Aliamphritea hakodatensis: one gene and its partner. The protein of the gene in region 1 interacts with the protein of each later gene in a pairwise test. Links are inferred from orthologs where the notes say so. Each region holds a gene or a part of one and is shown in the gene's direction. Other genes may lie near its edges.

What was found. Proteins that work in one complex are often made in the same cells at the same time.
Region 2: the proteins of PCI15_RS04600 (region 1) and sfsA interact in binary tests that used the Escherichia coli proteins (3 or more experiments, as listed by UniProt). The link is inferred for Aliamphritea hakodatensis from one-to-one orthologs.

Annotation. Positions count from the first base shown.
Region 1 is NZ_AP025281.1:1,010,857-1,017,244, forward strand. Bases 1,389-4,380 are described here. They hold PCI15_RS04600 (glutamate-5-semialdehyde dehydrogenase), read left to right. Parts: upstream 1,389-2,253; coding sequence 2,254-3,507; downstream 3,508-4,380. Other genes in these bases: PCI15_RS04595 (atrophin-1 family protein), read right to left, coding at 1,389-2,031; nadD (nicotinate-nucleotide adenylyltransferase), read left to right, coding at 3,504-4,169; rsfS (ribosome silencing factor), read left to right, coding at 4,185-4,380. Outside these bases: PCI15_RS04590 (sulfite exporter TauE/SafE family protein), read right to left, coding at 1-447; more of PCI15_RS04595, read right to left, coding at 451-1,388; more of rsfS, read left to right, coding at 4,381-4,526; 23S rRNA (pseudouridine(1915)-N(3))-methyltransferase RlmH, read left to right, coding at 4,572-5,039; mrdA (penicillin-binding protein 2), read left to right, coding at 5,103-6,388. UniProt on the Escherichia coli protein: Catalyzes the NADPH-dependent reduction of L-glutamate 5-phosphate into L-glutamate 5-semialdehyde and phosphate. The product spontaneously undergoes cyclization to form 1-pyrroline-5-carboxylate.
Region 2 is NZ_AP025281.1:848,021-851,274, forward strand. Bases 256-3,254 are described here. They hold sfsA (DNA/RNA nuclease SfsA), read left to right. Parts: upstream 256-1,402; coding sequence 1,403-2,107; downstream 2,108-3,254. Other genes in these bases: PCI15_RS03815 (pyridoxal phosphate-dependent aminotransferase), read left to right, coding at 256-1,406; PCI15_RS03825 (YeeE/YedE family protein), read left to right, coding at 2,187-2,609; PCI15_RS03830 (YeeE/YedE family protein), read left to right, coding at 2,611-3,081; PCI15_RS03835 (Rieske (2Fe-2S) protein), read right to left, coding at 3,047-3,254. Outside these bases: more of PCI15_RS03815, read left to right, coding at 246-255. UniProt on the Escherichia coli protein: Binds to DNA non-specifically. Could be a regulatory factor involved in maltose metabolism.

The DNA of each region.
Region 1 (6,388 bases):
ACCCAGCAGTACCGCGCCGGAACAGGCGGCTGCAAGCCAGTGGCGGGGTTTATCTGCGGGTGAAAAATGTCGCAATAGCTTATTCAGCTGATTGCCACAGATAAACAGGGTACTGGCGAACAGTAACAGCCAGGGAATGGCTGCTGAGAAGTGCTCCTGGGGTGTTTGCAGCAGTAGCCAGGCACCGGTTACGCCGCCTGTCAGGCTGATGACGATATACAGTGGGAGTTGTTTTTGGTGGGCTTTTAAATCGTGCCGGAACGCCCAGGTACCGCTCAGGTAGCCGGAACAGGCGGCAAAAGTGTTGGTGGCGTTGGCGCTGATCGGCGGAACCCCGGCGAACAGCAGGGCCGGGAATGAAATAAAACTGCCCCCTCCGGCAACAGCATTAAGCATGCCACTGATGATGCCGGCGGCGAACAGTAACAGCAGATCAGCCGGCGTCATTGATCAGAAAGGCAGTTTTTTCAGTAAGTGCTGGGCCTGTTTGTCCAGCAGCTTCTGGTAACTTTCATTGACTGCTCTGAGCAGTACCTTATCTTCCTCAGACCGTTCGATATCGGCCCCGGCCAGCAGGCTGATTTTCAGGTCCGGCGCTTCACTCAGAGCGGTATGGCTGATCAGTTCGTTGCTGTCGGTCGAGCGGGTCAGATAGCGGGCTTCTTCCTGCAGACGGGGCAGCTTTTTATAGTGACCGCGAACGATGGCCATGTGCAGGTTCAGAATGGGCTGCATCCGGCGGATGCGCTGCTGGTTAAATGCTTTGTACAGGCGGTTAAACAGCTGGCTGGCACAGATCGCGTTGATGCCGTGGGCATCTTCCGGGTTGGGGCGCAGGAACGCCAGTTGCAGATCGCCGTTACTCAGGCGGGTAATTTCGCCCTGATAAATAGCAATGACCATTTCCAGCATCCGGGTGTAGTAGTCCTGCGTCTGTTCCAGTTCCGCAGACGAGAGATTTTCCGCATGCCCTGACGTCAGATCCAGATACAGCAGGTATCCGGCTTCCTCGGCATTGACGATCATTTCCAGTTCCTGCTCGAAGGCATACAGATCGAGCTGCACTTCACCGGTGTCCTGGTCGAACAGTGGGTTTTTAAGAATGCTTGGCCGGTTGTTGTCGGCCTGTTCCTGCGGGGGTGGCTGCACGGTGGGTATATTCGCTTCCTGAGGGATTTCCAGTTCTTCAATGATCGGCGCCGGTGGCGTGTTTGCCTGCGGTGTTTCAGGCAGTGGCTCCGAAGGGGCAAAGCTGGGGATGTTCGGGGTATCAGTATCCGGTTTAAGTAAGTCCACCAGAGCATCCGGCGCAGAGGGCGGTGCGGGCTGATGTGTTTGGTTGCCGGACTGTTCAAACAGGTCTGCGACTGCCGGAGTAGCGATTGCCGGAACGGGTGTGCTGTGTCGGGCTGAGTGGCTAGCTAATTGCGCCTGAAAGGCTTCCTGTTGCTCATCGTCTTCTGCGGGGGGGAGCTGTTTACTGCCCTGGGTTGCGGGCAGTCGGGCCGCCAGCTGCCAGGTCAGTAATATACAGATGATCGCGATGATCAGCGCCAGAATCAGGGCCTGCAGCAGCAACCCCCTGAATTGCAGGTACTGTTCAGTGGGGTTCAGCACCAGGGTCAGGTTGGCCAGACTTTCGCCCTGCTGGGTAATGGTGATGTTGCGTGTCAGGGTGCCGAGCCGGTGGGCATTGCCGGCCCGGGCCAGCAGTTTGTCCGCCGGGGTGCTGACGCTGATGGCATCGATATAATCCTGCCGCACCAGCTGATTGAGCTGGTAGTTAAGACTGACCGGGTCATTGGCAAGAATCGCCGGTTTGATCAGCGCGCCGGTCTGTTCCGCCAGCAGCTGTCCGCGCTGATGGGTTTGCTGTTCGGCGACCCGTTCAGCCACCAGGTTCAGATAGAAGCCTGCCAGAAAAATACCCAGGAACAGGCAGACAGCAACGATGATGGTCAGTTGCAGCTGCGGGCGTTGCCGGGAAGTATTCAGCATAAGTTGTGTGGCTTTGTTTGATAGAGGCTTCATAGGTATCTGTTTAATTAACACTTACGCAGTCAATCTGCTCCGGTTTTGGCAAGGATCAGGCTGCTATTCTCCAGCCGGGAGATAATAGCAGTTAGCCGGGGCGGCTGTCTGTCCCTGCGGGCGCTTTTATTGCCGGATTGTGATTCCTGATTTGTCGGACGGATCAGGCCTTTTTCCTGCCAGAGCCCCGGGGTATAATGCCCCATCTCCAAGGGGTACACCATGAATGTAACTGAATATATGGCCCAGCTGGGTCAGCAGGCGCGGGTTGCTTCCCGTGCTATTGCAAAAGCCGATACCGGCCTTAAAAACCGTGCTTTACTGGCGATGGCTGATGCGATTGATGCGTCCCGTGATGCGCTGGTTGAGGCCAATGCCAAAGATCTGGCGCAGGGCGAGGCGAATGGTCTCGACGCTGCGATGCTGGATCGTCTGCAGCTTAAGTCCAGTCAGATCGATACCATGATCGAGGGTTTACGGCAGGTTGCCGCTTTGCCAGATCCCACCGGCGCGATTACGGATATGAATTATCTGCCCAGCGGTATTCAGGTCGGTAAAATGCGGGTACCGCTTGGTGTCATCGGTATTATCTATGAGTCACGTCCGAATGTGACGGTAGAAGCGGCCAGCCTGTGTCTGAAATCCGGCAATGCCACCATTCTGCGTGGCGGTTCTGAAGCGATTCACAGTAATGCGGCGGTTGCCGAATGCATTAAAGCAGGCCTGAAGGAAGTTGGCTTGCCTGAGCATGCGGTGCAGGTGGTGGAAACCACTGATCGTGCTGCGGTGGGTGAGCTGATTACCATGCCTGAGTATGTGGATGTGATTGTACCGCGGGGCGGCAAAGGCCTGATTGAACGGGTCAGCCGTGACGCCAAGGTGACTGTTATCAAACATCTTGATGGTATCTGCCATGTGTATATTGATGACGAAGCGGATCATGCTAAGGCAGTGAATGTTGCGCTGAATGCGAAAACTCACCGCTACGGTACCTGTAACACCATGGAAACCCTGCTGGTGCATGAGTCCCGCACTGAAGTGCTTCAGGAACTGGCAGAACGTTACCGGGCAGCAGGTGTTGAACTGCGTGGCTGCGAACGGACTCTTGAGGTGCTGCCGTTTGCCACTGCCGCGACGGAAGAGGACTGGGCGACCGAGTATCTCGCACCTGTCCTTGCGATTAAGCTGGTGGCGGATATGGATGAAGCGATTGCCCATATCAACCGTTACGGTTCACACCATACGGATGCCATCATTACTGAGAACTACACCAAGTCCCGCAGCTTCCTGCGTGAGGTGGATTCAAGCTCAGTGATGGTGAACGCGTCCACCCGCTTTGCTGACGGTTTTGAATACGGTCTGGGTGCTGAGATTGGCATTTCTACCGATAAGATTCATGCCCGTGGCCCGGTGGGGCTGGATGGTCTGACATCCCAGAAGTATGTGGTGCTGGGTGACGGCCATATTCGTCAGTGAGCAACACTGTTAAGCCTGCTGTCTGTGCGTTTATGGGTGGGACTTTTGACCCCATCCATAATGGCCATCTGCGTACGGCGCTGGAAATCCGTGACTGGCTGAATGCTGATCAGGTCGCACTGATGCCGTCAAAAGTGCCGGTGCACCGTCAGCAGCCGGGGGCCGGGTCTGAACAGCGTCTGGCAATGGTTGAACAGGCGGTGGCAGCGGAGCCCGGTTTATATGCTGATGCCCGGGAAGTGTCATCGGAAAAACCTTCATACACAGTACTGACCCTTGAATCCCTGCGCGCTGAGCTGGGGGCAGATGTGCCAGTGTGTATGATACTGGGAATGGATGCTTACCTGTCGCTGCCGGGCTGGGACCGCTGGCAGGAGCTGATCCGGCTGGCCCATATTGTGGTTGTTAAGCGGCCTGGCTGGGTATATCAGCCCGGTGAGCAGATGAAGGCGTTTACCCGGGTACATGAAGTCACGGATAAACAGAAAATTTTAACTGAGCCGGCGGGGCATGTGATTTTTCATGAGCTGACGCCGCTGGCCATTTCTGCCACACAGATACGCACGCTGGTGAGCGAGGGGCATTCTCCCCGTTATCTGCTCCCGGACAGCGTCTGGCAGTATATCCAACAACAGCAGCTGTATGGCTGTAAATCAAAGTAAGGTAAAGATTAACCAATGGAATTAGATCAGATGATCAATGTTATACATGATGCCCTTGAAGATATGAAAGCGAAGGACATCGTTGAGCTGGACGTCAGCGAGAAGTCGACGGTCACTGACCGTATGATCATTGCCAGCGGTACCTCTAAGCGCCACGTGCAGTCAATTGGCCAGCACGTTCTGGAGCAGGTAAAAGCCAGCGGTATGCTGCCAATGGGTATCGAAGGTCAGGACACCGGTGAGTGGGTGCTGGTGGATCTGGGCGATGCGATTGTGCACGTGATGATGCCGGATGCGAGAAGTTTTTACGATCTTGAGAAACTCTGGGGCTTCGACGAAGTCGATACTAAGAGCTGATGTGTTTTCAGTGTCTTTAACCCGCACGGAGTACAGACCGCTGCTATGAAGATTCGCCTGATTGCGGTTGGCACCAAGATGCCGAAATGGGTGACCGAAGGTTGCCAGGAATATCTGAAACGTTTGCCGGCTGAGTTTGCGATGGAGATCATTGAGATTCAGTCTGGCCACCGGGGTAAGGGGGCAGATATTGCCCGTGCCAAACGCCAGGAAGGTGAAGCCATGCTGGCGGCAATCGGAAAGGGTGACCGGGTGGTTGCGCTTGAGGTTGGCGGCAAAAACTGGAGCACCGAACAGCTGGCAGAACAGGCAGAGGACTGGCAGATGTCTGGCCAGAACGTCAGCTTGCTGGTGGGCGGCCCGGACGGGCTGGCGCCGGAATGCCTGGCGCAGGCCGATCAGAAATGGTCTTTGTCAGGGCTGACATTACCGCACCCGCTGGTGCGTATATTGCTGGCAGAACAGATTTACCGGGCCTGGAGCATTATCCAGGGGCATCCATATCACAAATAGTGACACAACCGCCGGCCACAGGGTGGCCGGACGGTTTAACGCTGACGACATTACTGTATACACATGGCCGTACTTGAAAGCCTGAAGGATCACACAAAAGAAGGAAATACCTTCCTGTCCCGGGCGCTGATCGCCTTTGTGATCGTCTGCATCCTGCTTGGGGTGCTGATCGGCCGACTCTATTATCTGCAGGTGGTGGAATATGACCATCAGGCAGCCCTTTCCGATGATAACCGTATCCAGTTGCAGCCGGTGGCACCCACACGTGGGCTGATCTATGACCGTAACGGGATTCTGCTGGCGGATAACCGCCCCAGCTACAGCGTTACCATCATGAAAGAGGAAGTGGAGGATCTTGAAACGGTCCTCACTGAGTTGCAAAAGCTGATTCCGGTCACGGAACGGCAGCTGAAAACCTTCCGTAAACGTCTTAAGCAGCGCCGCCGCCCGTATGAAACCGTGCCGTTACGTTTCCGGCTGACCCCTGAAGAAATCGCCAAAATCGGTGTGAATTATTACCGTTTGCCCGGCGTGCAGGTGGAAGCGGATCTGATCCGCTACTATCCCTACGGGGCCAGTCTGGTGCATGCGCTGGGCTATGTGGGACGGATCAACGAGAAAGAACTGAAACGGGTAGATCCGACCAATTACAGCGCGACGCACTATATCGGCAAGCTGGGCATTGAGAAGTTTTACGAGCCATTACTGCACGGCACCGTTGGTCACCACAAGGTGGAAACCAATGCCCGCGGCCGGGTAATGCGGGTGCTGGAACGCACGGATCCGGTTCCGGGGAAAGACATTGTGCTTAACCTGGATATCCGTTTACAGCAGGCAACGGAGAAGCTGCTGGGTGAGCGCCGGGCGTCTGTGGTGGCGATTGATCCGCAAACCGGCGGCATTCTGGCACTGGTCAGTACGCCGGGGTATGACCCGAATATGTTTGTCACCGGGATCAGCCAGAAGAACTACACCGCGCTGCGTGAATCTGAAGATCTGCCACTGTTTAACCGCGCCTTGCGGGGCCAGTATCCGCCGGGCTCTACCATTAAACCTGTGGTGGCGATGAGTGTGATCGACAGCGGCGTTGTCAGCCCGGCCCATACGGTCTGGGACCCGGGTTTCATGACCCTGAGCAAGGGCGGACGGCGTTACCGTGACTGGAAACGGGGCGGCCATGGCCGGGTCGGGCTGAGCATGGCGCTGTATCAGTCATGTGACGTCTGGTTCTACGATGTGGCGAACCGGGCCGGCGTGGACGTGATGTCCGGCTATCTGGATAAGTTTGGCTTCGGGCAGGTGACCAGCCTTGATTTACCGGAGGCCCTGCCGGGAATCTTACCGTCCCG
Region 2 (3,254 bases), 160 kb from region 1 along the record:
ACCAGAACCTTTCGGCTTAGGCCAGCCCTTACGACGAAAAATCATCTTAACGACATATAATTGTAGTTTCATATTGATATCAACGCCTTGCTGATTTCCCAGACTGGGCACTCTGTAGCCCACGATAGCTGTGGGTTACGTGAAAAAGCTTGACGCAGGCCGCGAGAATTCCCCTGCTTTCTGATCCCACTAAGGTATACTGCGCAGCAATATTTTCAGCCTGTTTTTAAATCGGGAAATTTCTGATGAACGAGTGGTCGGACCGGGTCCGCGATATTGAGTCTTTTAAAGTAATGGAACTGCTGAAGCGTGCCAAACAGCTGGATGCGCTGGGGCATAATGTAGTCCACATGGAAGCGGGGGAGCCGGACTTCGCAACGGCAGGGCCGATCGCCGAGGCCGGCATTGCCGCGATTCAGAACGGTCATACTCAGTATACGCCGTCCGGAGGCATTCCTGAGCTGCGCCAGTTGATCGCAGAACACTACGCTAATATGTACGGGCTAGACATCTCACCTGAACGGGTGCTGGTGACCGCCGGTGCATCCGGTGCACTGCTGATGGTGTTTTCACTGCTGGCTAACCCCGGTCAGACCTTTATGATGGCTGATCCAGGGTATCCCTGTAACCGACAGTTTCTGCGTTTGGTGGAAGCCCGCGGGCAACTGGTACCGGTGACTGCAGCAGACAACTTTCAGCTGACACCGGAACTGATTGAGCAGCACTGGCAAGCGAATACAGCGGGTATCTTGCTGGCCTCTCCGGCGAACCCTACCGGCAGTGTAGTTCACCGCGATGATATGGAGCTGATCTCCCAGACGGTGAAAACTCTGGGCGGTCACCGGGTGGTTGACGAGTTGTACCATGGACTGACTTATGGCTGTAACGCGCCTTCCGTGCTGGAAGTGGATGCAGACGCCTTTGTGCTGAACAGCTTTTCCAAGTATTTCGGTATGACCGGCTGGCGTTTGGGCTGGACGGTGGTGCCGGAGAATGCCGTGGCGGATATGGAAAAACTGGCGCAGAACCTGTTTATCTCGCCGTCGACCATCGCGCAGCACGCTGCACTGGCCGCGTTTAAGCCGGAAACCCTGAGCATTCTTGAACAGCGCCGGCATGCCTTTAAAGAACGCCGGGATGTGCTGGTGGACGGGTTGCGTAATCTGGGCTTTGTCATTCCGCTGATGCCGGAAGGGGCTTTCTATGTATATGCAGATGCATCACGGTTTACCGATGATACCTTCTCATTCTGCTGGGATTTACTGGAAGAGGAACATGTTGCCGTTACCCCGGGGGTGGATTTTGGTTCCCACCGGGCGAATGAGTTTATCCGCTTCTCTTATACCACCAGTGTTGAGCAGATCGAAACAGCGCTGGAGCGACTGGCAAGGCGGTTACAGGTATGAAACTGGAAAACATGCTCGAAGGGCGGTTAATCAAACGTTATAAGCGTTTTCTGGCAGACATTGAACTGGACAATAGCCGTGAGCTGACCGTGCACTGCCCGAATACCGGTTCTATGAAAAACTGTGCGGACCCCGGCAGCCGGGCCTGGATTCAGGATTCCGGCAACCTGAAACGTAAATATGTGTATGGCTGGGAGCTGGTTGAAGTTGAAGGCCGTTATCTGGCCTGTATCAACACGGGCCGGGCAAATCATCTGGTACGTGAAGCAATTGAAACCGGCGTGGCTGATCAGTTGCAGGGGTATGAAACCTTGCGTACCGAAGTGAAATACGGCGCGGAAAACAGCCGGATTGATCTGTTGCTTCAGCAGGAAGGCCAGGCTGATTGCTATGTGGAAGTAAAAAACGTCACCCTGTTCGAGGGAGAGGGTTTAGGGACATTCCCGGATGCCGTCACCACCCGCGGTGCCAAGCATTTACGGGAATTAATGGCCATGGTGGCTGAAGGTCACCGGGCGGTATTGTTTTTCTGTGTCCCCCATACCGGTATTGAACGGGTAATGCCGGCGGATCATATCGACCCTGAATACGGCCAGTTATTGCGTGAAGCGGTGAATGCCGGTGTAGAGGTTATTGCCTATGGTGCGCGCATCACGCCGGAGGAGGTAACACTGGTGCGGCAGTTACCGGTGATGCTCTGACTTGTATTAGCCTTGATTAAATTAGTAATTGCTAATATTGTTGCGTCTTTATATGTATATGATGGCAAAGGGGCAATAAATGACCAGTATGGCGATACCGGCGCTGGCCGGTGGGTTACTGATAGGTTTATGCGCGGTACTTATGATGGCCTGGCTGGGCCGCGTTGCAGGTATCAGCGGTATCTTCTGGCAGGCTGTTAGCCGGCCTGCTCTTTTTTCCGGAGGCGCGTGGCGCCTTTTCTTTCTGATCGGTTTGCTAACTGGCGCCTGGGCTGTGCACCGGGTAAGCGGGCTGGCACTGCCGGTACTGCCTGAGGTGGTTGGCTGGCAGATTATTCTGGCGGGGTTGCTGGTGGGCTTCGGTGCCCGTTTAGGATCAGGCTGTACCAGCGGGCACGGTGTCTGCGGGATTGGTCGCTTGTCACTGCGCTCACTGGTGGCCACCTGTGTATTTGTTCTGGTGGCGATGCTGACCGTCTTTGTCATGAAGCAGGGAGGCTGACATGAGCAGGTTAACGGAATGTTCGCTGGCACTGTTTTGTGGCGGATTGTTCGGTATGGGGCTGGCGCTGTCAGGTATGACTGACCCGGCAAACATTATCGGCTTTCTGGATGTGACCGGCGCCTGGAACCCCCAGCTTGTGTTTGTGCTGGCAGCAGCCGTTGGCACTTCTGTTGCGGGTTTTTTCTGGTTGGGAAAGCGCTCCCGACCGGTGTTTGCTTTGCGTTTCCGCTGGCCGGAAGCGTCCGGAATTGATATTCGGTTGTTAAGCGGCGCAGTGCTCTTTGGTGTTGGCTGGGGGCTGTATGGGTACTGTCCGGGACCAGCGCTGGCAGCGCTGGTATACGGACAAAGTCAGACAGTTATCTTTGTGGTGTCTATGCTGGCAGGTATGGCGATTTGTCAGCTGTTCACCGGCCAGAAAAGCGCCGCCGGCGTCAGTTCGGAGCAATGCACAGCTGACCGTCGATAACTTTGAAGTTTACCGGCTCAAGGGACGTCCCGTTACAGGGGCCGGCAATGCACAGACCCGCATCTATGGTAAATAATGCACCATGGGTGGCGCACTGAATAAACTGTTTTTCAGGGTCCAGAAAGGTATCGGGCATCCATTCCAGCGGGACACCCCGGTGGGGGCAACGGTTC